Thiorhodovibrio frisius: one gene and its partners. The protein of the gene in region 2 interacts with the protein of the main gene of each other region in a pairwise test. Links are inferred from orthologs where the notes say so. Each region holds a gene or a part of one and is shown on either strand. Other genes may lie near its edges. The genes, in order: Thiofri_RS09095, grxD and Thiofri_RS13260.

The links.
Region 1: the proteins of grxD (region 2) and Thiofri_RS09095 interact in binary tests that used the Escherichia coli proteins (3 or more experiments, as listed by UniProt). The link is inferred for Thiorhodovibrio frisius from one-to-one orthologs.
Region 3: the proteins of grxD (region 2) and Thiofri_RS13260 interact in binary tests that used the Escherichia coli proteins (3 or more experiments, as listed by UniProt). The link is inferred for Thiorhodovibrio frisius from one-to-one orthologs.

The regions. Positions count from the first base shown.
Region 1 is NZ_CP121471.1:1,932,526-1,943,847, reverse strand. What follows is about bases 3,726-6,498. They hold Thiofri_RS09095 (BolA family protein), read left to right. Parts: upstream 3,726-4,820; coding sequence 4,821-5,177; downstream 5,178-6,498. Other genes in these bases: Thiofri_RS09090 (alanine/glycine:cation symporter family protein), read right to left, coding at 5,184-6,498; Thiofri_RS09100 (cytochrome-c peroxidase), read left to right, coding at 3,726-4,779. Also shown: Thiofri_RS09125 (hypothetical protein), read right to left, coding at 1-177; Thiofri_RS09120 (PIN domain-containing protein), read right to left, coding at 562-1,032; Thiofri_RS09115 (ImmA/IrrE family metallo-endopeptidase), read right to left, coding at 1,029-2,135; Thiofri_RS09105 (hypothetical protein), read right to left, coding at 2,821-3,279; more of Thiofri_RS09100, read left to right, coding at 3,532-3,725; more of Thiofri_RS09090, read right to left, coding at 6,499-6,536; Thiofri_RS09085 (replication-associated recombination protein A), read right to left, coding at 6,618-7,973; outer membrane lipoprotein chaperone LolA, read right to left, coding at 8,019-8,663; Thiofri_RS09075 (DNA translocase FtsK), read right to left, coding at 8,708-11,209. UniProt on the Escherichia coli protein: Transcriptional regulator that plays an important role in general stress response. Has many effects on cell morphology, cell growth and cell division. Acts by regulating the transcription of many genes, including dacA (PBP-5), dacC (PBP-6), ampC and mreB.
Region 2 is NZ_CP121471.1:2,287,290-2,292,685, reverse strand. What follows is about bases 169-3,042. They hold grxD (Grx4 family monothiol glutaredoxin), read right to left. Parts: upstream 1,835-3,042; coding sequence 1,502-1,834; downstream 169-1,501. Other genes in these bases: Thiofri_RS10715 (tetratricopeptide repeat protein), read left to right, coding at 2,300-3,042; rnt (ribonuclease T), read left to right, coding at 746-1,381; Thiofri_RS10730 (hypothetical protein), read left to right, coding at 245-724. Also shown: more of Thiofri_RS10715, read left to right, coding at 3,043-3,844; Thiofri_RS10710 (hypothetical protein), read left to right, coding at 3,939-4,949; Thiofri_RS10705 (hypothetical protein), read left to right, coding at 5,016-5,396. UniProt on the Escherichia coli protein: Monothiol glutaredoxin involved in the biogenesis of iron-sulfur clusters.
Region 3 is NZ_CP121471.1:2,878,353-2,889,564, forward strand. What follows is about bases 3,519-6,181. They hold Thiofri_RS13260 (BolA family protein), read right to left. Parts: upstream 5,145-6,181; coding sequence 4,893-5,144; downstream 3,519-4,892. Other genes in these bases: Thiofri_RS13250 (7TMR-DISMED2 domain-containing protein), read left to right, coding at 3,519-3,641; Thiofri_RS13255 (GGDEF domain-containing protein), read left to right, coding at 3,638-4,663; Thiofri_RS13265 (homoserine dehydrogenase), read right to left, coding at 5,273-6,181. In the rest of the region: Thiofri_RS13240 (ATP-binding protein), read left to right, coding at 1-596; Thiofri_RS13245 (NAD(+) synthase), read left to right, coding at 704-2,797; more of Thiofri_RS13250, read left to right, coding at 2,862-3,518; more of Thiofri_RS13265, read right to left, coding at 6,182-6,589; alaC (alanine transaminase), read right to left, coding at 6,645-7,862; dtd (D-aminoacyl-tRNA deacylase), read right to left, coding at 8,026-8,463; pip (prolyl aminopeptidase), read right to left, coding at 8,460-9,419; Thiofri_RS13285 (hypothetical protein), read right to left, coding at 9,435-10,142; Thiofri_RS13290 (hypothetical protein), read right to left, coding at 10,461-10,637; Thiofri_RS13295 (hypothetical protein), read left to right, coding at 11,145-11,212. UniProt on the Escherichia coli protein: Involved in cell resistance against acid stress.

The DNA of each region.
Region 1 (11,322 bases), 350 kb from region 2 along the record:
CGGCCCTGGCTCATAAATGGCTGAATCGAGATAGCGAATCTGTCCCTCTCGCCAGACAATCAAACGCGTCTTGGTCATCAGTGCCTGGCGCCCGACCTGTTCGGCGGCGCGCGCCATTGCCGCCAGCGAGACGGGCAGTAACGGATCACGCCCTTCGGAAATGGCTTTGCTATTCATTGCTTCTCATCCCAACCGACGACCTTTGGCGGCCCATCGGCGCTATCGAACAATACCCATTCATCGGCTAACGGCCGATAGACCTCGAGAAAATTGCGCCAGCGCCACTGCCATATCCGCGTTCGGCAGCTTTAGGACTGCTGATCAGGCATGCCATGGAAAAACTTTGCGCATGGGGCGGATCAAACGTTGGTTGTGCGCTGGCGGTGCCTCGAGGCGGGCGAGGCAGCGCGAAGGCAATCGATTTGACCAGCAATCGACCGTCTTGATCGTCGCCGGGCGTCTTGTCGTCGCACTTCGGGGTGCGATGTCTTTTGTCCGGCATCGTTCTGATCGATTGTTGTTCTCTGGGCATTTTTGGCCAACATCGGGCATTCGACGGTCTCAGAAGCTCCAGCCCAATGATTGCATGAAACCTTCAAGGTTCGTGCAAGGGATGTGGAAATGGGCGCATACATTCGGGATCTTTGCCGCATTCTCCTTGAATTGCTCTTCCGTGACCACGGTGCCTTGATGCACGCGGGCACAGGCGATGACAAAGGGGTCGGCGACAGGATCGCCCATCAGTCGCTGCCGCTCGCCGATCAATGTTTGAAAGTGCCTGATCGCCAGTATTTCCGCGACGAAGCGCAACTCCTCGGCACTCGGCGTGGTGAATATCTGTTTGCGTGACTTCAACCAGGCATTGGTGTGCTGGGCTGAATTGCCGCGCTGCATCTCGTTCCAGACTTCTTTCGTGGAGATCAGCATGCCGGAATTGACCATCCCGTCGAGCTCGTCCCAAATAGTCGTAAAAACGCCGGGGTAGAAATGCTTGAGGCTGCTCAACGAACTGGTGTCGAAGACATAGATCATGCACCGGACCCTTGCAGTATCCGTTGCTCAATGCCAGCGAAGTTCTTCGGCTTGATGCCCAGTAGATCGGATGCCTGCTCGACGGTGAGTCGCTGCCGATAGTGCTGTTGGACGACGGCTTGGGCGAAGCGCTGGCTCAGATAGGCATTCTGCGACGCAAACCAGTTGCCGCCGTCCCCGTCCTTCTGCTGCGCGGCCCACGTTTTGGCCTTCTCTTCGTATAATTTGCGCGGAAAGCGTCCCTGATCGACCAGAATGCGCAATGTGGTCTCGCGGCTTACCCCGTAGCGGCAGGCCAGCTGCGCGAAGTGTTCCTCTGTGATGTCCTCGGGATGCGGAGGGAGTCGCGCCATCTGCCGCCGGAAGTCGTCCTCGGGGATCAGAACAGCCGCCGCCACAGCGTTGCAGAAGCGTTCGATGGCCTGGGCCTTGCCGCGCATCCGGTCCACATAGGACGGATCGAGCTTGCCGATGCCGCGGACGTCCAGCAGCAGATGCGCCAGCTCATGCAGCAGGCTGAAGGTTTGGCGAGTCTTGGTGGTGCTGTTATTCAGGTAGATCAGCGGGAACTCGGCGTCGGTCAGGCAGAAGCCCGAGATGTCTTTCTGCTTGAAGGCGTTCTTAAAGACGAACACGCCTGCGTCTTCAATGGCCTTGCGCCACGCCTTCAGCGCGCGCTCGTCGCTCGACCAGCCGGCCTGGCTCTCCATGTCGATGCCCAGAGCGTCGCGGACCTCGTCTGCCTGACGGGCGATCGAGCGAGTGCGCGACAGGGACAGGATCTGCCATATACGTCGGGGCGCGGGGTTGCCACCCTCGAACAACTCCCCGAGTGCAAGCTGGTGGGCATGTGCTCGGCGAATCTGGAGATGGGTATCGCGCGAGAGGGTATCGAGATCGGCCTCGGGCAGGGTACGGAACTCCCACTTGGGCTGTAGCTCACGCGGTGGCTCCGGAAGAAAAAACACGGCAAGCGGGCGTTTGTAGATGCCGTAGGCGAGTTTCTCCAGCTGGGCATAGGTCGGCGCAGCATCCCCGGACTCCCAGCGCTCGATGTCAGCCAACGGGCGCTTCAGACGCTCGGCCACCTCCGGTATGGCCATACCCAGACTCTCCCGCGCCCAGCGCAGGACAGATGGTTGGACCGCGACGGTCTCTTGCCTAGGCATGGGGCTTGCCGGGTTGGATGATGCGTTTGCGATTCATGTGCAAGATAAGGCTAGTGCGATTGAATGGTCAGAGCCCGGGTCCACACCCGCACGGCATGTTATCGCAGCCGGGCGGAGCGAACCAGCATTGGGACCCTCCTGCACCTCAAAGCTGCAGCGGCAGCATCCGCACCACCGAGGATCTCGCGCAACTGCACTCGCAGTGGTTTACGCCTTTCTTGCCGGGAATATGGCCATAGCCCCCGCAGCTGAGGGCCTCGGCCAGATGCACCGTCAGCTTGGCGAATTCTCCGACCTCCGCGTCGGAGATATCCAGGCCCGCCAGATCAGGTCATCTGATCTTCGGCCCAGTGCCACTAATGCTCGCCAGCGGCCCGGACTCGGAGATCCAGCGCCCACTGGCCATTGTGATGATCGGTGGGCTGTTGTCCTCCACCACGCTGACGCTGATCGTGCTGCCGATGCTATATCGGCGCTTTGGAGCCAACTGATTATGGGAACATCCACAATCGATTTATCACTCTCTGGAAGGCAAAAGTTGCGAATTCCAACGCCTTGCTCTCCCTGATCGTCACCCCGGAAGCCGAGGAAGCCATCGCTTCCTGGCTGCTCAATGAAGTCAGCGGGATGCCGGCACGGCGGCAACCTGAACGCGGGTTCCCGCGAAGGGCTCCGCGATATCCGGTGCGGCAAAGTCAGACTCCTTTAGCTGGACAAAAAAGTCGGCAAACCTCGACTGGTGATTGGGACGCATGGGCTTGGCGATGGTGCTCGCGAGGATTTGGCCTTGGGCGTCAAGCAGAGTCACCTTCACCGCGCCGGGAATCAAGCCGCGTCTGGCAATGAGCCGCGACGCCCGACCGCGCAGGGTCAGCACCCCGTCGCGCTCATGAATGTGCACGGCGGACAGATGCACCCTTGATGAGTCGATGACCTCAAGCGCAGGCTGGGTGGCTGCCTCTTGCGGCGCTGACATGGCAGCAAGGGGCGCGAGAATGACGAAGACGGCCAAAACTTTGACCAAGCTGCGAGGCAAAGGGTCGCAAACATGCGGGTGGAAACGGGCATTGCTTGGCATGGGCAGTCCCTCCAATGAGCAGGTGACAGCGAATGACAGATCGGCTGATACAGGATACCGAAAAGACTAGCCACCCAAGATGAATTCAAGCTGAATGTCGGCCGGGCCGATCTCAGCCGGCTAGATCAGAACGCCAAGACCGGCTCATCAGCGTCCACGAGCGCGACCATCTTGCGCGACAGCCTTTGCACACCCAATATCAGGGTCAGGTAAAATACGGATTCCATTTTTGATTTAGGCGACAGGGTAATTATGCGATCTTCATCCACTCATAGCACTGCGCTGGCTGCGGCTGTGACGCTTGCGGTCGGTCTTGACTCAACGGCGCTCTCTGCCGCAGACGGGCTAAACCCGCTTGAACAGATTGGCAAGGCGCTTTTCTTCGACGCCGAGCTTTCGCAGCCACCGGGTCAGGCCTGCGTGAGCTGCCACAACCCCATGACCGGGTGGACTAGCCCCCAACCCGGAGACGACCCGGCATCGGCAATTCACGAGGGCGCGGTCGCCGGGCGCTTCGGCAACCGCCGACCGCCGACGGCGGCTTATGCCTCGTTCAGCCCGCCGTTATATCTCGACACGGAAGAAGACCACTTCGTCGGCGGCAACTTCTGGGATGGGCGCGCCACCGGCTGGCTGCTCGGCCATGCCACCGCCGAGCAGGCATTGGGGCCCTTTCTCAATCCAGTCGAGCAGAACATGTCCAGCGGCGCCGAAGTGGTGCATCGCGTGTGCCACGGCAGCATTGGCGAGGCATTTCGCGCGTACTTTGGCTCCGAGGTGTGCGACAACCCGGTTGCGGGCTTCAACGCCATCGCCCGCGCCATCGCAGCCTTTGAGACGTCCTCGGAGGTGAACGCATTCAGCTCCAAGTACGACTATTACCTGAAAGACCCCGAGCGCTACCCTCTGAGCGAAGAGGAAATGCGCGGCCTGGATTTATTTGTGCGCGAGGATAAGGGCAACTGCGCCGCCTGCCATCCGCACGAACCCGGCCCCGATGGCGAGCCACCGCTCTTTACCGATTTCACTTACGACAATCTCGGCGTCGGGCGCAACCCGGACAATCCCTGGTATCAGATGAAGGCCTACAACCCGGAGGGTGCCGATTGGGTGGATCCGGGCCTGGGCGCTTTCCTTGAGACGGTTCCGCGCTTTGCTGATCGGGCCGCCGAGAACATGGGCAAGTATAAGGTGCCCACTCTGCGCAATGCTGATCTGCGCCCGGCCGAAGGATTTGTGAAACGCTTCATGCACAATGGCGCCCAAGCGAGCCTGAAAGAAGTGGTGCACTTCTACAACACCAGGGACATCAAGCCGGTGTGTAAGGAGGTCGAAAACCCGCAACCGGGGAGCAACTGCTGGCCGGCGCCAGAGATCAGCGCCAACTTAAATACCGAGGAACTCGGCGACCTGGGGCTGACTGAGGCCGAAGAAGACGCCATTGTGACCTTCATGCGCACGCTAAACGACGGCTGGACGCCACCCGAAAACAATCCCTGAGGACCAATGCCCAGTGACCCCAACAGCGGAGACCAGCAGCGATGTCACGCAAAGAACGCATTCAAGCCCTGATCACCGAAACAATGCAGCCAAGTCATCTCGCGGTGATGGATGAAAGCCACATGCACGCCGTGCCGGCTGGCGCCGAGTCACATTTCAAACTGGTGGTGGTGAGCAATGCATTCGACGGCGAATCGCTCATCAAACGCCATCGGAAGCTCAACGCTCTGCTGAGCGCTGAGTTCGAGCAGGGTCTGCATGCGCTGGCCATTCATGCCTTCACGCCGTCCGAATGGCGCGACAAGGGCGAGGCCGCACCGGCCTCGCCCAAATGCCGTGGTGGCTCCAAAGCCAAACCGGGCACGGCGACTCAGGCAGACGCCGCAGCGCCGGCCTGAGTTCTGTCAGTCTTTTTGCGCCGCTGCCCGGTCAAAAAACTCCCGCGTCAGCTTGAACACCACTGGGCTCAGCAATAGCAGCGCGACCAGATTCGGAATCGCCATCAACGCGTTCAGGGTATCAGCCACCAGCCAGATGAAATCCAGGCTGAGGTAGGCACCGGCCGGAATGGCGGCCACCCAGAGCACCCGGAAGGGCAGGATGGCGCGCACACCCAGCAGATACTCAACGCAGCGCTCGCCATAGACGCTCCAGCCCAGCACTGTGGTGAAGGCAAAGAGCGCCAAGCCCAGGGTCACCACATAGGCACCGGCACCGGGCAATTCGTTACCAAAGGCCAGGGCCGAGAGTTCAGCGCCGCTCTCGCCACCAGTCCAGGCGCCGGAGGTGACAATCACCAAACCGGTGATGGTACAGATAATGATGGTGTCAATGAAGGTGCCCAGCATGGCCACGGTACCCTGACGCACGGGACTGTCGGTCTGCGCCGCCGCATGGGCGATGGGGGCGCTGCCTAGGCCGGCTTCGTTCGAGAAAATACCACGCGCCACGCCCATCTGAATGGCCAGCATCACCGAGGCGCCGGCAAAACCGCCAACGCCTGCCGTGGGAGTGAAGGCCTCGCGCAGGATGGTCATGAAGGCAGCCGGGATTTCCGTCACATTGAGCGCCAGCACTACCAAGCCGGCCAGCAGGTAAGCGATGGCCATGAAGGGCACCAGCTTTCCTGCCACCTTGGCAATCCAGCGGATGCCGCCAATCAGCACCAAGCCGACTAGCACCGCCATCACCCCGCCAGTCCACAAGGGCGGCACATTGAACTTGACCTCCAACGCATGGGCGACCGAATTGGCCTGCACCGTATTGCCGATGCCGAATCCGGCCATGGCGCCAAAAATGGCAAAGGCGACTGCAAGCCACGCCCAGCGCTTTCCGAGCCCGTTGCGAATGTAATACATGGGCCCGCCAACGTGGTTGTTGTTCTCGTCAACCTCGCGATAACTTACCGCTAGTACCGCCTCGGCATACTTGGTCGCCATGCCGACTAGGGCGGTCATCCACATCCAGAACAGGGCGCCCGGGCCGCCGACAGCGATTGCCGTACCAACCCCGGCGATATTACCGGTGCCGATGGTGGCCGAGAGCGAGGTCATCAGCGCGTTAAACGAGCTGATATCGCCCGTCCCTTCGCTGCGCCGGCCCTGCCACAGCATGCGAAATCCATAACCGAGCCGCCGGATCGGCATGGCCTTCAAACCAAAGGAAAGATACAGGCCGGTGCCCAGAATCAGCACCAGCATTGGCGGCCCCCATAACAGGCCGTTGAGAACGCCGACCCATTCCGTCACTTGCTCCATTTGCGCTTCCCCCTTGTCGCGAAACGAAAGCGCGCTAGTCTAGCTGTCAGCTTACGGCTTGTCATGGCCCGCGCCCGAATCCTATGTCTGTTCCGCTGCGCGATCACGCTCGGCCAGACGCGCAAGTTTCTCGCCGATGCGGGTCTCCAGCCCACGCGGCACCGGCTGGTAGTAGTCGCGAGGCTTGAGCTGGTCGGGAAAGTAGTTCTCGCCAGCGGCATAGGCATCGGGCTCATCATGCGCATAGCGATAGCGCGCGCCCTTGCCCATGGCCTGCATCAATGCTGTGGGTGCATTGCACAGATGCGCCGGCACCGGCAGCGAGCCCTGCGCGCGCGCATCGGCCAGCGCCTGCTTCCAGGCAATGTAGACGGCGTTGCTCTTGGGCGCACAGGCGAGATAGACCGCCGCCTGGGCCAGCGCCAGCTCGCCCTCGGGACTGCCGAGGCGCTGCATGGCATCCCAGGCGTTGAGCGTGAGTTCGAGCGCGCGCGGGTCGGCATTGCCGATGTCTTCGCTCGCAATGCGCACCAGGCGGCGGGCCAGATAGAGCGGATCGCAGCCGCCATCGATCATGCGCGCGAGCCAGTAGAGGGCGGCATCAGGCGCCGAGCCGCGCACCGATTTGTGCAACGCGGAGATTTGATCGTAGAAGGCATCGCCGCCCTTGTCGAAGCGGCGGGCACCGGCATCGAGCACGGCTTCAATGACCGAGGTGGTCATCGAAGGGCCAGGAACTTCTGGATTGGTGACTTCTGGCGCACCGCCCTGCCCTGCCTGCTCCACCCGCTGAGCGGCAAGCTCGAGCAGACTGAGCGCGCGGCGCGCATCGCCATCGGCGACTCGCGCAAGTTGCTGGCAGGCCTCGGGCGCGATACTCAGGCCAAGCTGGCCAAGTCCCCGTTCGCTGTCCCCGAGCGCGCGCCGGATCAGGGTCTCAAGCGCAAGGGTATCCATGGGCTCGAGCACATAGACCCGAGCGCGCGAGAGCAGCGCGCTGTTGAGCGCAAAGGATGGGTTTTCGGTGGTCGCGCCGATGAAGGTCAGGGTGCCGTCTTCGACATGGGGCAGAAAGGCATCCTGCTGCGCCTTGTTGAAGCGATGGACCTCATCGATGAACAGCAGGGTGGCTTGTGGGGTCAGTCCCTCGCGCAGGCGCTTGGCCTCGGCGACCGCCTCGCGGACTTCTTTCACGCCAGCAAGCACGGCGGAGAGCTGAATGAAATGCGCATCGGCTGCGTTGGCAAAGAGCCGTGCCAGCGTCGTCTTGCCGGTGCCGGGCGGTCCCCAAAGTATCATCGAGTGCAACCGCCCCGAGACCAGCGCCTGATGCAGCGGCCGACCGGGTGCGAGCAGATGGGCTTGACCGACACAGTCCTCAAGTCGCTGAGGACGCATGCGCTCGGGGAGCGGGACGGCTGGTGCTGAAATGGTCAAGCGTCGTCTGATCCCGCCGACAGGACGATTCGCACCTAACAAGCCTCAGTCAATTTGCAGGAAGTCCCCGCCGACGGGGCGCTTAAACTCAAAAAGCGCATCTGACAGCTTTGGGTTGCGTTTGATGTTGGTAAACATGAAGCGGGTGAGCTGACCGAAGCGGTCTTCCATCAGCAGGGTGTCGAGTTGTCCGTCGATGAAGGCGATCTGCAGGCGCACGACCTGGGAGTCGTCCGCTTTGGGTTCGAGTTCCACCCAGGCACGCCCATCGTCGCGGCTGAGCGGGCGCAGCTTGAAAAACTCTTCGACCGGCCGGTCGCTCACCAAAAGCTGGGCTGGGGTGCCATCGAGCGCGGCATTCTGGGAGCGGTGGCTGACTTGGTTGAGCTCGGTGTCTTGCAGATAGACGCGTTTGCCATCGGCAACGATGAGCTGTTTGGAAGGCGTGTCGTATTCCCAGCGAAACAGCCCGGGGCGGCGCAGAAAAAGCCGGCCAGCAGACTCAAATGCCTGCTCTCCGCTTGAGCCTGGTGTCAGGGTAACCTGGCGAAAATCGGCGCTCAGGCTGTTCAAGCCATTGAGGTAATTCTTGAGGGTGGTGACCGCATCAGGGGCGGCACTGGCGCTGAGTGAGAGAAAGAAAAGGCTGATTAACGAGAAGATTCCGGCGATTCGGATGCTTGGTGCCATGAGTCTACTGATCCTTTTGAGCAAGGTGACGACTGAGAAGTTTCTTAATCCTCAGAGGCCGGCGGTGGGGCCAAGACTTCGCGGTTGCCGTTGGTTTCGGCCGGTCCGACGACGCCGATGCGCTCCATTTCCTCGATCATGCGCGCAGCGCGGTTATAACCGATTTTCAGCCGCCGCTGCACGCCAGAGATGGACGCCCGGCGAGTTTCGACGACAATCTGCACCGCTTCGTCAAAGAGCGCATCCTTATCCTCGACATCACCACCGGCGCTCGGTTCCGCATCAATGCCGGTCAGGAAGTCAGAAGACTCCTGCAGCACGGTGTCGATAAACTCAGGCGGGCCAAATTGCTTGAGATGATCCACCACTTTGTGGACTTCATGGTCATCGACAAAAGCGCCGTGGACCCGCTGCGGAATACTGCTGCCAGGCGGCATGTAGAGCATATCGCCATGACCCAGCAACTGCTCGGCCCCCATCTGGTCGAGGATGGTGCGGGAGTCTACCCGCGATGAGACCTTGAACGCCATGCGCGTTGGCACATTGGCCTTGATCAGCCCGGTCAGCACGTCCACTGACGGACGCTGGGTCGCCAGCAGCAGATGAATGCCCGAGGCGCGCGCCTTCTGCGCCAGACGCACGATCAGCTCCTCGACCTTTTTGCCCACCACCATCATCATGTCGGCCAGTTCGTCGATGATAACGACGATGTAAGGCAGATGGCTCAGAGTCGGTGGCGGCAGGTCCGGGTCCAGTTCGCCACCGGCTGCGGCCAGGGCGACAGGATCAATAATGGCCTCGCCGGCATCAGTTGCCTGCTTGATGACTTTGTTAAAGCCACCAATGTTGCGCACCTTAAGTTCGGACATCAGGCGGTAACGGCGTTCCATCTCGGCCACACACCAGCGCAGCGCATTGGCGGCTTCCTTCATGTCGGTCACCACCGGGGTGAGCAGATGCGGAATACCGTTGTAAACCGACAGCTCGAGCATTTTCGGATCGACCATGATCAGACGCACATCCTTGGGCTCGGCTTTATACAACAGGCTCAGGATCATGGCGTTGATGGCCACCGACTTACCCGAGCCTGTGGTGCCAGCAATCAGCGCATGGGGCATGGAGCCGAGATCGGCCACCACTGGCTGCCCGCCAATGTCGGTGCCTAGCCCGATGGTGAGCGCGGAATCAGGCTTGCGATAGGCATCGGAGTTCAGCACTTCGCTCAAGACCACCATGTCCCTGCTATCGTTGGGAATCTCAAGCCCAATGACCGATTTGCCGGGAATGATCTCCACCACCCGCACGCTGACTTTCGACAATGCGCGAGCCAGATCCCGCGCCAGGCCGGTGATTTTGGCCGCCTTCACACCCGGCGCCAGTTCCAGCTCGAACAAAGCCACTACCGGACCGGGCTGAACAGCCACCACCTTGGCGGTGACGCCATAGTCGGCCAGCCGGGTTTCAACCTCGCGCGAAAGCTCCTCAAGTTGGTCTGGGGTGTAGCCGCGCCGGCCCGGCCGCGCCGGATCAAGCAGCTCGAACGGCGGGCACATGGGGTCGCCCGGCTTGACCTTTGGCGTCACGCTAGCCGACTTGGGCGTCGCAGAGCGATACACCGGACGCTGCGCATCTGACTGAGCTTCTGGCCTTGGTGAGTCCGCCCTCGTCGCGCTCGCGGGTGCTTGGGTGGCAGCTGGGATATCCGGCTCAGGCTCCCAAGGGACCCGCACCATCGTCTCATCGATAATGTCGGCCTCGCCGTCGAAGGCATCCAGATCGCCAAAGCTTGGGTCCGGATCATCATCTGCCCGGGGCCGCTGTAGCCGCCGATAGAAGCGGCCGAACCGGCCCTCCTCGGCCTGCTGCGCTTCTGCATACACATCCGACTCCAGATCTGCATCCGTCGCCATCTCGCCCGCACCCAGACGACGCAAGACCGCGAGCATCAGGGCTGTCAGCCAAAGTGTGAACTCACCGACCGCATCCACGATCGCCAAAGGCGACATACCCGTCACCAGAGACACGCCAATAAGCAGAAGCAGAAATAGAAAAAATACTCTACCAGTGCCACCAAAGAGACTTTGTGTCCAATCTGCGCCTAAGCGCCCAAGCCCGCCGCCAAGCCCAGTCGGCAACCACCCAAGCAGTGCGTCGAACTGGGCGCTGGCCAGTGCGGTGGCCGCCACCAGGGTCATCGCTGCACCCAGCCAGTGCAACGCCAGGCGCAGCAGGCGGGTTTCCGGCTCCTGCTCGCGACACTGAAATAGCAGCAATGCGCTGGCAACCAGCATCAGTGGAATCAAATAAGCAAAAAGCCCGAATAGAAAAAAGGCGACATCGGCAAACCAGGCGCCCGCGCGCCCGGCCGCGTTGCTGACCTGAGACTCAGGCCCCACATAGGACCAGCCAGGGTCGCCAGGCGCATAAGTGGCCAGAGACAGGGCCAGAAAGGCGGCCACAGCCACCAGCACCCACACCCCTGCCTCACGCACAACGCGCTCAATATAGTCACTAAAGGTGAATTCGCCTGTCCGGGTCGCCTGCATAATAATCCTCCGATCACTCTATTTATTATAACCTTATCGGAGTTTATTCGTGCAGTTTCGTAAAACTTTTTTAAAAAGTGCGGCTTCAAGGCTCGCTTTACCGCCCCGCTCCA
Region 2 (5,396 bases):
GGTCAACCCGATAAAAATAGCGGATTACCCCGCTCCTGTAAACGCGCGACGCGGCAGCAGCCGCCCACAGGCCACCTCCAGCGCGCGGAAGGAGCAGCCCAAGCCATTCCTGATAAGATGCCACAAAACCAAGCGATGACAGATTGCTGACCGGCTGGCCTGGGTCAAACCTGCCCAGCGGACAGCCCCGGACGCATCGATTGGACCTTCATCAAACCCGACCGGAAATCACCACAGGATCACGATGTTCAGAATCTCCGCCCAAAACCGCCCGTTTATGCTTGCGTTAGCGGCCAGCTTGCTGGTTTTGCAGCCCACAGCTTTCGCCACCGAAGCACCACCCGCGCCAACGCGCATTAGCTTAAGTTGCGTTGAACAGCCCACGCGGCAGGTCAGCTTCGATGGGCAAGGCCAGGTCAGCTATACCGAGGTCGCAGCGGAAAACCAAGAACCCATCACCCTGACAATCATCAAAACCAGCCCGGGAGAGGCTTACAACATCGAGCCCGCCCGCATCGAGAGCAGTGCCGCCTGGCTGAATCGCGCCGAGGCGGTATGGTCACGGGAAACCCAGGTCGACGCCGATAACGGTCGCCTGCGCATCGATCTTAGCAATAACCAACTCTATATCACTGAGGCCGAGGCCGACGGCAACGCACATTTTCGCCGCTTCCACTGCGAACCGGTGGTCGCGGATGAAGCGACTGGCACAACTGCTCAGTAACAGCGATCCCCACCCTGACCAATGGATTCCGAAAACCAGAGTCAAAGCCTGATCGCCCGCCGCTTTCGCGGTTTTTTGCCGGTGGTGGTCGATTTAGAAACGGCCGGCTTCGACCCCCAGCGCCACGCACTGCTCGAAATTGCGGCAATTGTTATCAACATGGATCACGCGGGTTGGCTCGAGCCCGGGCCAACCATCGCCTGTCACGTTTCGCCCTTCGTGGGGGCCGAACTCGACCCGCGGGCGCTCGCCTTTAATAAGATCGACCCCTACCACCCCTTCCGCGCTGCCATTGCCGAAAGCGATGCGATCAAACAGGTCTTGAACCCGGTGCGCAAGGCAGTCAAGTCAAGCGCCTGCAACCGCGCCATTCTGGTCGGTCACAACGCACATTTCGACCTCGGGTTTTTGAAAGCCGCCATCGAGCGTACCGGCTTCAAGCGCAACCCCTTCCATGCCTTCAGTGTGCTCGACACTGTCTCCCTGGCGGGGCTGACATACGGCCAGACCGTGCTTGCCAAAGCGGCACGCGCCGCCGGACTCGACTGGGACGACAGCGAAGCACACTCGGCCATTTACGACGCCGAACAAACCGCCCGGCTGTTCTGCCGCATCGTCAACCAATGCCGCGAACGCGGTTTGCCCGAAGGTGCATAGTCCCGGCCACCCCGGACAATGAATCCATGTCATTCACGCGAAGGTTCCCAGCTCACAGGTTCACAGTCCCAACCAAGAGACTTCAATGAAAACGCTTGAGCGAGCCAACCCCTCGCGCGTTCAGCCAGCCTCGGGTTGTTTCGCTGCCGCCGCTTCCATCATCGATTTCAGCTCACCCGACTGATGCAGCTCGAGCGTGATGTCGCAGCCACCGATCAGCTCACCAGCAACATAAATCTGCGGGAAGGTCGGCCAGTCCGCGTAGCGCGGCAGATTCTCGAAAATCTCCGGATCTTGCAACACATTCACAAAGGCAAAAGGCACGCTGCAATCCGATAGCGCCTGAGCCGCACGCATCGAAAAACCACACTGCGGAAATTGCGGCGTCCCCTTCATATAGATCACTACCGGGTTACCCTTCACTTGCTGGTCGATTCGTTCAAGAACATCCATCCGGATTACCTCATTGCGATTTATCACCGCTTCTCAGATCGGGCCAAGGGCCGGATGAATCAAGCGGCGTAGCAGCCGCGAAACGGATGTGCCACCAGCCCCCATGCCCAAGCACGGCGCGATTTCGATGCGTGATAAGGATGTAGCGAAATCTCTGCCACTTGACGATCCACAGATACGCAAGCATAAAAACATCCCTCGCGATCCCCCGCAAGAGCCGAAATGTTATGATTTCGCGCTAAAGGTATCAACAACCATCGCAAAGAGGTTTGCTCCATGAACGTCGGTCGAACCGCCCTGCACTCTTGCGTTTCGATCCTTTTCGCGCTCTTCTCCATAAGCGCGATTGCCGAGAACGACTATCCACGCCCAGAGAAGTATCTCGATCAAGGTGATCCCGCTGGCTATACCCTGGCCGCCCGGAATTTTCTGGAAAAGCAGCCGAATTCCGGCCTGGCGCCGCGCGTGGCCTTTGATCTGTTGATGGTCGCAACGGTATTCCAAAACCAACCACAAGTCGAAAAGATGCAAGAATTGTTGGCTTTGGATTACCCCCAAAGCCTTCAAGCACGCTATTTTCGCTCCACATTTGCCAACGCCAGCGACTATCGCCAATTGCTCTCCGGATTGATTGACGAATTCTCTCGGGAGCAAAGCCCCACATTTCCGGAACACTTTACCCAGGGTATGGGGGCCGCCATGGATGACTTTGGCGATCAGCTCCTCGACGATCCCGATTTTCTGCTGAAATCGGTGTACCTGCTCGAAGCCGCCGGGGAAGTTAGGGAAAAGAAGGATCTCTTGGCGCGCCTCAAGCCCATGCTTGATCAGCTTGATCAGGACGATGATCTGGCCCAAATCGCTGCGCTCGCCGCAGATAGCCAACAAAGTAAGTCGAAAAAAGCCATCGCGCTGCACGATTTCTCTCATAACCAGGCGGCGCAATTTCTGCGCGACCTGCTTCTTTTTCAGATGACAGAGGATGAACGGGAAGAGCCGGCCATCCGCCAGATTTCCGCAGAAGCGTCCATTCAGGACAAGAAATTCGCCGACGCCCTCGCCCTTCTCGAGCGGCAGCCTCTCTCCGAAGACGGGGACAAGATCATCTTTCAGCGCGCCTGGTCCCATGCCGCCCTTGGCCAGCCCGATAACGCCCGGGAACTTCTCGCTCAACTCGAAGCGGGCTATCCAGACAGCCCATGGCTTGCACCGGCGCGAGAGCTACAGGAGGCCATGGAGCAATACGACTCCCGACTGGAAGTCTTTACCGACGCGCTGATCGGCGCTGCGGGGGCCCTTGCGGAGCTGGAGGCGCTCGAAGGAACGCTGCTTTACACTCGGGCGCCAACCAATACCCCCATCACCGCCTATGTGGCCATGGACATCGGGGGAAACTCCTTTGAGACGCAACTGCGTCGCTCGGAGGAACTGGAGTTGGCCTACAGAACAGCTCCGGAGGGAGCCATCCTGTACACCAAAGGCGAAAAAGTACTTCGTCGCACCTCGGAACCGGGCCCCGTGCCCTCGTTCAAGGTGGATTTGCAGCCCAGCCCCGAGGGCGGGTTCAGCTTTAGCCTTTCTGCAAATCTGGTCAATGACGTCGACGACCTTGTCCGGAACAACCGCTCACTGCTGGAGTCACCATTTCTCACCACCCGCGAGGGCGCTGCCGAATTGCTGAACTACTTGCAACAATCCGGATTTCTGCTCGGCAAGGTGGGGCAAAGGGACGGCCAAACCACCCTGAAGCTGCTGCTTCCCGACGCCCGCGATCCGGAGGCCATGACCTCAGAAATCTTCCACATCAACGCGACCGGGCAACTTGTCGGACTTGCCATCGGTGATATCGAAGTCCGGAACATGCACTACGGCGAATCTGAATCCATGACCTTTTCCCCACCTGAATGGCCGCCGCTGGATACTGTCATGACCAAGGAATTCAGCGCCGGATTATTCTTCAGCATCATCGAGAACATGGCGCAACTGTTCATGGCGCCGAGCGAGAACTGAGGCAAATTCCGAGATTGGACGGGGCGCCATGCTGAACGGATGGCCGCTACCCGAACTTGAACCGCCTATCCATCCATCGATCTGAGGAATCACTATGAGACTCTTTCGCTTCCTTCTCGTTATCCACGTTATTGCAGCCATGCCGGTACAGGCCGATGACCAAGCCATCGGCGAGATCCGCAGTTATTACAACAAGATCAGCTCGGAGATCACGCGCTGTAACCACAGTGCCAAGTTGAGCGAACAACAGGATTCCACGGCTTGCCGTCTCTACCTGATCGAGATCTCGGAAAACCAGCTCAACGCACCCGTAGCCGTGGTCGGCATCTATCAGCGGACGATTCGGCGCTGGTACGACCTTTCCGGCTCCTCGGGAACCGAAGGCAATAGCTACGAACCCAATGCGCAAACCTTGGTGCGTGTCGAGATCAAAGGCGAGCGCTCGGCTGTCAACTGGTACGAGGAGTATCTCTACAAGGGTGGCAAGCCCCTGTTTTATTTCCGCAAGAGCGACTTCGGCGAGTATCGCTATTATTTTGACAACGATGCGCTTGTCCAATTCACGGAAAAGGGCCGTCCCGAAGCCTTCGAGGACGACCGCTACAGCATGCAACAGGAGGACTGGCGGCAGGTTCTGAACGACGCCCGGTGTCAGCAGCAAAGTGATCTGTCTGCTGAGGCTTGCTCGAACTCAAATCAACAAACTGCCACCGTCCAAGAGCCTGGGACTAATCTCTGTGATTCCGCCAACTCCGCCGTACCCGAAGATCTCAAAATGCCGGAGACGGAGCACTCCCTCGACAAGGCCCTGGCCGCCACAGATTTTCTTCAGCGCGAAATCCTCGGTCATCTGACAGACTTTGAACTAGGCAATACCCCCAAGAGCTGCCAGCCACCTGATTGTATTGCAGGGATTCCATGGGAGATGCTCAACATCGGCGCCCCAAACGCCATAATGACGCTACGAGGCACCTTGCTGAAGCTCCAGGCACGCTATCTCTCAGAGCGCTCTCGCAACAACCCGGACGAGATACCCGAGGAAGCCGCGCAGCGGGCTGTGGAGACGTATTGCACCTTCTTGAATAAAGGCCCCTTTGCGGATTGAACCAAGGCCCCAACCGGGCCTCATTCATCAGCGATTCACCAACTTTCTGTCGTTGAGTCCGAGCCCATGAAACCACTGACTCTATGCGCGATCTGCGTCTGCATTGGCCTCAGCATCCATTCCGCCGCAGCACAGGGCCCGACCAAAAGGCTCGACATTGTCGACTGCTTTGAGCTAATGCCGCAGTGGATCTTCGCCGACTGGTGGCACCCCTTCGCGAAGATCGACGAACTCAAGACCGAGATCCGCAGGGCCGCGACACACCCGGCCAGTCACTTCACCCTCGACGTGCCGAACGGCTACCTCCACTACCCGGCGGATGACGGCGGAGAACGCTGCGAGATGACGACCGCCCTCTTCCGGCAACCCGATGGCGGCGCCCTGATCGCCATGGAGTGCAGGGAGACATGGGAAGTGCTGGAGCAGGACATTCTCCCCACGCACCCA
Region 3 (11,212 bases), 590 kb from region 2 along the record:
GCGTTGCCGATCTTCAGGCGCGTATTGACGACCTGACGTCCTGGCGGGAGTTTGAAATTGCACGGATGATCGAGGACTTTCAAAAAGTGTTTGGCGCTATCGAGAAAAATAGCAAGGGGCGTTTTCGTATCATCGATAACATCGCCGCACAGGAGTCCCAAGACTATTACGTCGATTTCAAAGTGCACAGCTCCGAGGACCCGTTAATCCGCATGCCGGCGGTGCTGATCGATGTGGTGCGAGACCTGCTTGCCAATGCACGCAAATACACGTCACCCGGTGGCCGCATCAATGCCGGCGTGTGGAGCGATGACAGCCGGCTGTGCATTAGCGTGGAGGACTCCGGCCGGGGGATTCCCGAGGATGAAATTGAATCAGTCATCGACTACGGCCAGCGCGCCTCCAATGTGCAAGATCGCCGCACCATGGGCGGCGGCCTCGGGCTAACCAAGGCCTATTTTATTTGCAAGCAACTCGGCGGGCGGTTTTGGATTCGCTCGGAGTTGGATCGAGGTACGCGAATTCGGATGATGATTCCAAAGATTGCCGGGGAAGTCAGCGACTGCTCGGAGCCTTTAGATACTGCGGCAGATTAAGGTTGCGCTTGCAGCGGTGAATTGATTCACCCCAAAATCAGCCCTGATGCGCCTCCTAAGTCGCTTCCTCAATCGCGGCTGAAGCCGCTCCCACCAGAGTTTGGCTGATGACTGATGCCGAGACGCCCTGCCCCCCTGCGGGCGATTTTTTCAACCTCTACCACCAAGGACTGGTGCGCGTAGCCGTCTGCGTGCCTGAGGTGGTCGTCGCCGACCCATCGACCAATGCCCGCGCCACTCTGCGCCTCGCCCAGCAGGCGGCTAAATCAGGCGCCTTGGTGGCCCTATTCCCCGAACTTGGGCTCTCGGCCTACAGCAACGAAGATCTCTTCCAGCAGCAGGCGCTGCTCGATGCCAGCCTGGCGGCCCTGGATGAGGTGCGCCTGGCCAGCCGGGAGTTTGCCACCCTGCTGGCGGTTGGCCTGCCGCTGGCAGTCGACGGCCGACTGTTCAATACCGCCGTGCTGGTGCACCAGGGCCGGCTGCTGGGCGCGGCGCCAAAAAGCTATCTGCCAAATTTTCGTGAGTTCTACGAAAAACGCCAGTTCAGCCCAGCGCGCGACGCATTGAGTCGAGAGATTTCTCTGCTCGGAGAGACCATCCCCTTCGGCAACGATTTACTGTTCGAGGCACGCAATCTGCCCGGCTGCGTGCTGCACATGGAGCTGTGCGAGGATCTGTGGACGCCCATTCCACCCAGCACCCATGCCGCCCTGGCAGGCGCCACCCTGCTGTTGAACCTCTCCGCCAGCAACATCACCATTGGCAAGGCCGCCGAGCGCAATGCCCTGTGCGCGGCTCAGTCTGGCAAGTGCCTGGCGGCTTATCTTTACTCTGCCGCTGGGCCGGGCGAGTCGAGCACAGATCTCGCCTGGGACGGCCATGCGGTGATCTACGAAAACGGCCAGTTATTAGCTGAGTCTGAGCGCTTCGCGCCCAGCGAGCAAATAATTCTGGCCGATATCGATCTCGATCTGCTCATTGGCGAGCGCCGCCGGCGCACCAGCTTTGGCGACGCAGCCGCCGCCGAGAGCGAACACCTGCGCGGGATGCGGCGGATTGGTTTCGCACCTGGGCTACCCGGCGGCGACCTGGGGCTCAGGCGCCGCGTCGAGCGCTTTCCTTTTGTGCCGGCCGATAGCCGCACACGCGATGCCTATTGCTACGAGGCCTACAACATTCAGGTACAGGCCCTGGCCAAACGGCTGGCTGCCACGAGCATCGAGCGACTGGTGATCGGCGTCTCCGGCGGACTGGATTCCACCCAGGCACTGCTGGTGGCCGCGCGCACCATGGACCGGCTCGGGCTGCCGCGCACCAATGTGCTGGCCTACACCCTGCCCGGCTTTGCCACCGGCGAGTCTACCCGCGTCAATGCCTGGACGCTGATGCGCGCACTCGGCGTGACTGCGGCAGAAATCGACATCCGCCCCTCCTGCCTGCAAATGCTCCAAGACCTCGGCCATCCTTTTGCCGACGGGCAGCCGGTGCATGATGTCACCTTCGAGAACGTGCAGGCCGGAGAGCGCACCTCGCATCTGTTCCGGCTAGCAAATCATCATCAGGCATTGGTGCTCGGCACCGGAGATCTGTCGGAAATCGCGCTGGGCTGGTCCACCTATGGCGTGGGCGATCAGATGTCGCATTACAATGTAAACGCATCGGTCAGCAAGACACTGATTCAATACCTGATCCGTTGGTTGATTGCCAGCAATCAATTCGATGATGCCACCAATGCAGTCCTGCAGCGCATTCTCGACACAGAAATCTCACCCGAGCTAGTGCCACCCGATGCGCAGGGCCATATTCAAAGCACCCAGGACATCATCGGCCCCTATGAACTTCAGGACTTTCACCTCTATTACATCAGCCGCTATGGTCTGCGCCCGAGCAAGGTAGCTTTTTTGGCCTGGCATGCCTGGCATGATCGCGCGCACGGCCCTTGGCCGGATGGCATGAGACCCGAGGATCAGCAAGAGTATGATCTAAGCAGCATTCGCCGCTGGCTTGAGGTCTTTGTCCGGCGCTTTTTCGGTGGCAGTCAATTCAAGCGCAGCTGCATGCCTAATGGGCCAAAAGTCAGCTCCGGCGGATCACTGTCGCCGCGCGGGGACTGGCGCGCGCCAAGCGATGCGGTGGCGGCGGTGTGGCTGGATGAGTTGCGGCAAAATGTGCCAAATATCACTTCGGCGGAAAAGTAAGAGCGAATTCATTCGCCCCTGCAAGCGATGCACGGTCGCCAATTGCTCTGACATCCGCATCTTGATGGAGAGCCAAGTGTTCTCAATGGGTCAATCAATCCTACAGCCGGGGCGGTTCTTCGCTGCGGTCATCCTGTTCATCATGGCGTCGACAGGACTGGCAAAAACGGCGGCAATCCCCTCCTATGATGTCTCAACCGCAGGTATCGCCTCTAACCCATTTCAGGTTTATTTGATTCAGGATGAGTCCAGGACATTGACGATTGATGAGATCGCATCGGGCCGTATCCAAGGTACCCTGACATCCTCCCGATTTCATATAAATTCTACTGACATTAACTATTGGTTTATTTTCACTCTTGAGAACAACTCCAGTGAGCCGGTCAATCGAATTGTGCGATTTGACGAGCCATTTGCCGATCAGGCCAGTATTTACTACCGACAGAGAGGGGCCTGGCATGAGGAATCGGCGGGACTTGCGGTGCCGATTAAGGAGCGTCGCGTCTCTAATCGAAATCCAATCTTCCCAATCACCATTACCCCGGGAGAAGCCAAGACAGTCTATCTGAAGCTTCAGTCCAATGTTGCCAGGATCACCATTGGTTTGTATTGCGACAAGCCGGAAATCTTCCTAAATTGGGAGCTGCTGCAGACAGCTTTTTATATGTTCTATTTTGGCGCCGCCAGCGCCTTAATTGTTTACAATTTATTTTTGTTCTTCGCGCTCAATGAAAGACTCTATCTTTACTATGTTTTGCATGGTCTTGCGTATAGTACCTTTGTGTTTTTTTATAGCGGATTTGATCTTTACCTCGGCATCGATAAGGACCTTCATTTGTTTTGATCTTTCTGATTTTGTTTACCAGAAGGCTACTGCAAACAAAAATCAATTTCCCAAGAATCGATAAAATATTGATCGGTTTTGCCATTGCAGCACTTCTGCTGGGCATTACCAGCTTCCTTGACATCCATTATTATCAATACCTTGCGCCTCTTGGGTTATCAGTCTATCTATTTCTTTTGTTTCTGGGAGTCTATGCCAAGCTGAAGGGCATCACGCTGTCCGGTTACTACCTGTTGAGTATGGCGCTCTATTTTTCCGGGATCATTCTGCTCGCCTTGCTGTTAATGGACTTAATTCCTTACAGCCTATTCGCGCGATATCTTTATATATCCGGCTCCTTGGCTGAATTGACCATTTTCTCCCTGGCATTAGCTTATCGGGTCAAGTTATTGCAGAATCAGAAAACAGGCCTTCAACAACAATTGATCGAAACCGAACGACAAGCAAAGGCGCGTTTGGAAGTGAAGGTGGCTGAACGCACCGAGGCACTCAAACAGGCCAATGAAGAATTGGAACGCATGGCCATGAAGGACGGTCTGACTAGCCTGGCGAATCGGCGCTTTCTCGATCAACGCTTGCGCGAAGAATGGCAAAGATTAAAGCGGGAGCAGGGATTTCTCGCCGTTGTTATATGCGATATCGATTATTTCAAACGGTTCAATGATCACTATGGTCATCAGAGCGGCGACACATGCATCGTCAAGGTCGCGCGGGCGCTGCAGCACGGTCTCCAGCGTCCCGGTGATCTGGCTGGGCGCTATGGGGGCGAGGAATTTTTGATGCTACTGCCAAACACGGATATCCAGGGCGCGGCCATCACCGCCGAAAGGCTCCGCTCAGCCGTCGAGGCGCTGGCGATCAAACACGCGAAATCCGATGTGAGGTATGTGACCATGTCTTTCGGCGTAGCCGCAGCCATACCCCAGGAGGACTGCAGCGCGGAACATCTTGTTTCGCTGGCGGACGAGGCGCTGTATCGTGCCAAGGACCAAGGCCGAAACCGGGTTGTCGTCAGTGAGTGAGTGAATATTTCCTTTCCCGTTAACAAGAAAGCATCGTCTTCAGAAAACATCACCTCAATATCTCGCGAGCCGTGCCATACTTCGCGGCTTTCATTTGATTGCGCTCTTGCATCCGATAAAGCATTTCGGAAACAACTTCAGTCGGGGATCAATAAAGCCCGGATGAAACTTTACTATTGACCAGCTTTTCAAGCTGGGGGACATCAACCTTCATGAGTCAGTCGGGTTATCATTTTCGCCCAACGTGCTCAGCGGTCGATTGGGCTGGAGTCAAGGTTTTGATGGACAGTGCATGAAGCTCGCCGCTCGCGATCTGGTCGCGGACAGTGTCCATCACCAGACGCTGTTTTTTGATGGGCGTCAGCCCTTCAAAAGACTCGCTGACAACAATGGCGTCGAAGTGACTACCGTCGCCACTGACTTGAACCTCGGCGTCTGACAGGCCATTGCGGATGAGTTGCGCCACGGCTTCTGTTTCCATTGGGGCTCCTTGCGGCTTGCTATTGGGAAGCTTGTTGTTGGGTCCAGAGGAAATGCGGCCGGGGCGAGTCTTGTCCAAGGTTCGAACCCGCGCGACGGCCGGCTGAAGCCACCGCACCCCGAGGGAGATCAGCCTTCCAGGGATTCCATGCGAATGCGCACCACGGCGCCCTGCACCGCCTCAAGCGCCTCAATGCGGGCGATGGCACGGTTCATGTCGCCTTCCTTAATGCGATGGGTGAGCATAATCAGGGGCACATGGGTGTCGCCCGCGCCCGGTTCTTTTTGCTGAATGGCCTCGATGCTGATGCCCTCCTCGCCGAGGATACCGGCGATACCTGCCATAACGCCGGGACTGTCGAGCGCGAGCAGGCGCAGATAATACGCCGTCTCGATGGCATCCATCGACAGCACCGGGGTGTCGCTCAGCTCATCCGGCTGGAAGGCGAGATGGGGCACCCGGTTGGTCGGATCGGTGGTCAGAGCGCGCGTGATATCCACCACATCGGCCACTACGGCAGAGGCAGTCGGCAGGGCACCGGCACCGGCACCATAGTAGAGCGTGGGACCGACGGCATCACACTTGACCAGCACCGCGTTCATCACGCCATCGACATTGGCAATCAGCCGCCGATGTGGGATGAGCGTGGGATGGACACGCAGCTCGATGCCGTCCGGGGTGCGCCGGGCGATACCAAGATGCTTGATGCAATAGCCGAGCTTGGCGGCATAGGCGACATCCAGGGGCTCAATGCGGGAGATGCCTTCGGTAAAGGTCTTGTCAAATTGCAGCGGGATGCCGAAGGCGAGCGAACCGAGAATAGTCAGCTTGTGCGCGGCGTCGATGCCTTCGACATCGAAAGTTGGATCGGCCTCGGCGTAGCCGAGTTCTTGCGCCTCGGCCAGCACCTCAGCAAAAGCGCGGCCCTTATCGCGCATCTCGGTCAGGATGAAATTGCCAGTGCCATTGATGATGCCGGCGATCCACTCAACATGGTTGGCGGCCAGACCTTCACGCAGCGCCTTGATGATAGGAATGCCCCCGGCCACGGCAGCCTCGAAGGCGACTGTGACGCCCTTGGCTTGAGCGGCGGCAAAGATCTCGTTGCCATGCAGGGCAATCAGCGCCTTGTTGGCGGTGACCACATGTTTGCCGTTCTCAATAGCCTTGAGCACCAGTTCGCGCGCCGGTGAATAACCGCCGATCAGCTCGATGACGATGTCGATCTCTGGGTCATCGACCACCTTGAAGGCGTCGTCAGAAATCTTGTCGATACGCTCGAGCCCGGAGATGCGGCTCTTGTCGTATTCACGCGCCGCCGCATGGGCGATGCGAATCTCGCGTCCGGCGCGACGGGCGATTTCCTCGGCATTGCCGGTCAGCACGGTGACGGTACCGCCGCCAACTGTACCCAGGCCCAAGAGTCCGATCTTAACGGGCTCCATAGTGTCTCCTCCAGAATCTGTAATGAAAGTGCGCATAGCGCTGGGCGCCGCGCACTCAGGCCACGTTTGCGGTGAATCCGATGCGCGCGTCCTCGCGCAGCATGTGTTTGATGCCTTTCACCGCCTGACGGGTGCGGTGTTCGTTCTCGATCAGCGCGAAACGCACATGATCGTCGCCATAGTCGCCAAAGCCAATACCCGGCGAGACCGCAACTTTCGCATCTTGCAGCAGCTTTTTGGCAAACTCCAGCGAGCCCATCGCCTGATAGGCCTCGGGAATACGCGCCCAGACGAACATGGTCGCGCGCGGTTTCTCGACCGGCCAGCCGGCAGCTTGCAGCCCCTCACAGAGCACGTCGCGCCGACTTTCGTATTGATCGCGGATCTCGGCCACGCAGTCCTGCGAGGACTCGAGCGCATGAATGGCCGCAACCTGAATGGGAGTAAAGGTGCCATAGTCGAGGTAGGACTTGATGCGCGCCAAGGCGGCGATCATGGTCGGATTGCCGCACATAAAGCCAATGCGCCAGCCCGGCATATTGTAGCTTTTTGACATGGAGAAAAACTCCACGGCATAGTCGATTGCACCCGGCACCTGCAAAATGGACGGCGCCTTGTAGCCGTCGAAAACGATGTCAGCATAGGCCAAATCGTGCACGACCCAGATGCCGTGCTCGCGGGCGATGTCGATGACTTTTTCAAAGAAGTCCAGCTCCACACACTGAGTGGTGGGATTGCCGGGGAAGTTGAGCACCAGCATCTTCGGCCGCGGCCAAGAGTCCAAAATCGCGCGCTGGAGCTCCTCGAAAAAGTCCACCTCAGGCGTCAGCTTGACGTGGCGCACATCGGCGCCTGCGATAATAAAGCCATAGGGATGAATCGGATAGGCCGGATTGGGCACCAGCACAGTGTCGCCCGCCGCCATGGTCGCCATGGCCAGATGGGCGAGCCCCTCCTTGCTGCCGATGGTAACAATGGCCTGACTTTCGGGGTCCAGGGTGACAGCGTAGCGATCCTGATACCAGCGGCAGATGGCGCGGCGCAGGCGCGGAATACCGCGCGAGACCGAATAACGATGGGTATCGCGGCGCTGGGCGACCTCGACAAGCTTATCGACAATATGCCGGGGCGTGGGCTGGTCCGGATTGCCCATGCCGAAGTCGATAATATCCTCGCCGCGCGCTCGCGCCGCTGCCTTCAACTCATTGACAATGTTGAAAACATAGGGCGGAAGCCGCTCGATGCGGCTGAAATTGGGCTGGGGCGCGAGCACGGATGTTCCTCTCAAAGATTGGCAAGGGAAACCTTGCAGTTTAGCGCGCCGCGCGGCGGATGCCTATCGCTGAACGCGACGGTGCGCGAGCGGAGCACAGCTGGAGCGGGGTTAGGCAGGGTTGGGCCGGTTTGAGGCACAACCGGATAGCAACTGGAGCAACTCAGGACTCAAGCCAGAAAGTGACGGGACCATCGTTGGTGAGACTCACCTGCATGTCGGCGCCGAATCGTCCGCTTGCCACCGGCTGATGGGTCTGACGTGCGCACTCCAGCAGGTGCGCGAACAGCCGCTCGCCAAGCTCTGGTGGCGCGGCGCTGGTAAAGCTTGCCCGAGTGCCCTTGCGGGTATCGGCCGCCAGAGTGAACTGAGGCACCAGCAGCAGGCCGCCTTTGACATCGCGCAGGCTCAAGTTCATGCGGCCACTGGCATCGGGGAACACACGGTAGCCGAGCAGGCGCTCAAGCAACCGCTCGGCGCGGGATTCGTTATCCTCAGGCTGCACCGCGACCAGCACTAGAAGGCCTTGATCGATAGCGCCAACTAACTCCCCCGCCACCTCAACCCGCGCCTGGGTGACGCGCTGGAGCAGGCCGATCATGCCAACTGTTGGGCGAAGCGATCAGTGGCTGCGATGAGTTCGCGCGCAATGCCGGGCTCAAAGGCCGCGTGACCGGCGTCGGGGATGATCTTGAGTTCAGCCTCGGGCCAGGCCTGGTGCAACTCCCAGGCAGACGCCAGCGGGCAGATGGCGTCGTAGCGACCATGCACGATAACACCGGGAATGCCGCGCACGGCATTGATGTCCCGCAGCAACTGGTCCGATTGCAAGAAGGCGTTGTGCAAAAAGTAATGGCATTCCACGCGCGCTAGGGCGATGGCGAACGCATCGGCGGCAAAGCTGTCGCGCAGTTCGCGATTCGACAGCAGGGTGGCACAGCGCCCCTCCCACAGCGACCAGGCGCGCGCGGCGGCGGTCTGCGCCTCACCCGGCGGACCGAACAGGCGCTCGGCATAGGCGCGCAACAGATCGCCCTGCTCTTCTGGCGCGATGGGCGCGAGATAGTCCTGCCAGTAGTCGGGGAACAGGCGGCTCGCGCCCTGTTGGTAGAACCAGTGAATTTCTTCCGGCCGACAGAGAAAAATCCCGCGCAGCACCAAAGCTGACACGGCCTCTGGGTGCTGCTCGGCATAGGCCAATGCAAGGGTTGAGCCCCAGGAACCGCCAAACACCAACCAGCGCTCCACCCCCAGATGCGCGCGCAGGCGTTCGATATCGGCGACCAGATCCCAGGTGGTATTGGCATCGACACAGGCATGAGGCCGTGAGCGCCCGCAACCGCGCTGATCGAACAGAATGATACGGTAGCGCTCGGGATCGAAAAACTGCCGGTGCGACGCACTACAGCCGGCACCCGGTCCGCCATGCAGAAACAGCGCCGGGTACCCGTTCGGGTTGCCGCACTGCTCGACATAGAGTTCATGCCCGTCGCCGACATCAAGGTATTCAGTCGCATAGGGCTCAATGGCGGGGTAGAAACTGTTTTGCATCGTCATCGCCAAACCCCCGACTCAATTCGCTTTGGTGGTGATATCCGCGTCGGTCGCGGTCTGTCCCGGTTCGGAGCCACGTGCGGCAACCTGTTCAAGAGAGACGCAACGCTCAAGCTCCGAGTCAGCCAGCTCAACCAGTCGCTTCTGCTCTCCGACCAAGGCATCCGGCGGGATTGGAGAGGCCGTCAGCATCTCCGCTGCTGCACGCATATCCTCGCAACGGCTTCGGTCATCTTCGGTTAGAGTGGCACGAAACAGCCGCGCCGAGGCGCCGTAGATGAAGCCAAGTGCCCGATCTGGCGCCTCCCTGCGCGCCGCATCGGCAGCTTTGAGCAATTTGTCGTTCTCGCGCCCGACTCGCGGCTCTCGCGTATTGTCGTCGAGCCGATTGCGCCTTTCACTCAGCGCCAGCAGCAGACCACCATGATAGGCAACCCGACGACTGGTAGCCTGCTCCGAGGCGGACAGACGTAGCGCCTTTTTGTAGTTGCGTTCCGCGCAGTCCAGCAGCTGGCGCATATTCGCATCCCGATCTGATGTTGTGTGCGGCAGCTCAATGGCCTGCCGCAGGCAGTCATCCGCCTGACTGGCATCTTGCTCGGCACGATCAGGCCCGCCCTTGGTCTGCTCGCCGCCGCCAAAAAACCCGGCCAAAAATCCCCCGCCCGAGTTCTCGGCTACGGACCCTGCTGAGTCGCTGCTCGCCGACTCCGTCTGCTCGAGCATCGCCGTTGCCGCCCCTGCCTCAACGCCACCCTGCCCCAAATCTTGGGACGGTGTGGTCTCGCATCCGCTCAAAAGAACCGAAACCGCGAGCAACGCTGGCGGCGCGAAGCATTTCCATCGCGCAGAGCCGCCGGGCGCTCGCTCGAACAGTGCGAAAGGCAGAAACATAAGCTTTGCTCGTGGCATCCCAGAAGGGGCGCTAACATGCAGCCAAGACATGGTCCCCACTGACATCCGACCTGACAAATCCGACCTGACAAATCCGATCAGCCGGATTCTGACCAAAAGAAATCCGCGTGGGGGGATATGCGGGTAGGATCAGGATTGAGGCGCGGAATCGCCAGGACAGTGATCGGTATCGAGAAAGAAAGCGTCGTACCAGGGATAGGCAACCCTGCATTCATACTTCAGCTTTGTGGCATGGGAGTGGCCAACAAAGACAAACCATCCACCACCGATCAGCAGAAACATGATAATAATCAGGAAGTCTTTCATCGGAAGATCCTCGCTTAAGGTTCTGACACCTGAGAAAGCTCTCAGGCATCGGGTAGCACGACAAAATACCACCGGCAATCAAACCGGTAACAAGCACTCAGAAATGTGAACCAGCTCGACAACGCAGACCGGGCCTAACGCCCAAGATTAACCCTTACCCCGATTGCTCGTCCAAGCGATTGCGCATCCGGGCTGATTGTTCATCCAGGCGATTGAACCGGTCCGCAGGTCGATATTTGCCGTTATGTCTTGTGTGTTTTTCGGGAAAGCACTTCCCGCAAGCCATATTGGGGCTCAAAGATAGCCCAGGCATCCATCGGGAGCAAGGCTAGTGTGGCAGTTGCCGACCCAGGCAGACACCAGATAACATATACCGCGCGAATACTACGGCACTCACCAGCATGTCACCCTGCACTCGCTGGTAAATTTCACGCAATGCCCATGCCGGTTCACCGCTGGATCGGCCCGCCCCACTCTGCCGCGACGGACTGAGCCCTGCTGTTGATTGTGACTCCTCTCCTGCTGCCCAAGCGCTTTTTCCCGACCATGGCTCGCGCAAGCTGGGCGAGTCGGCG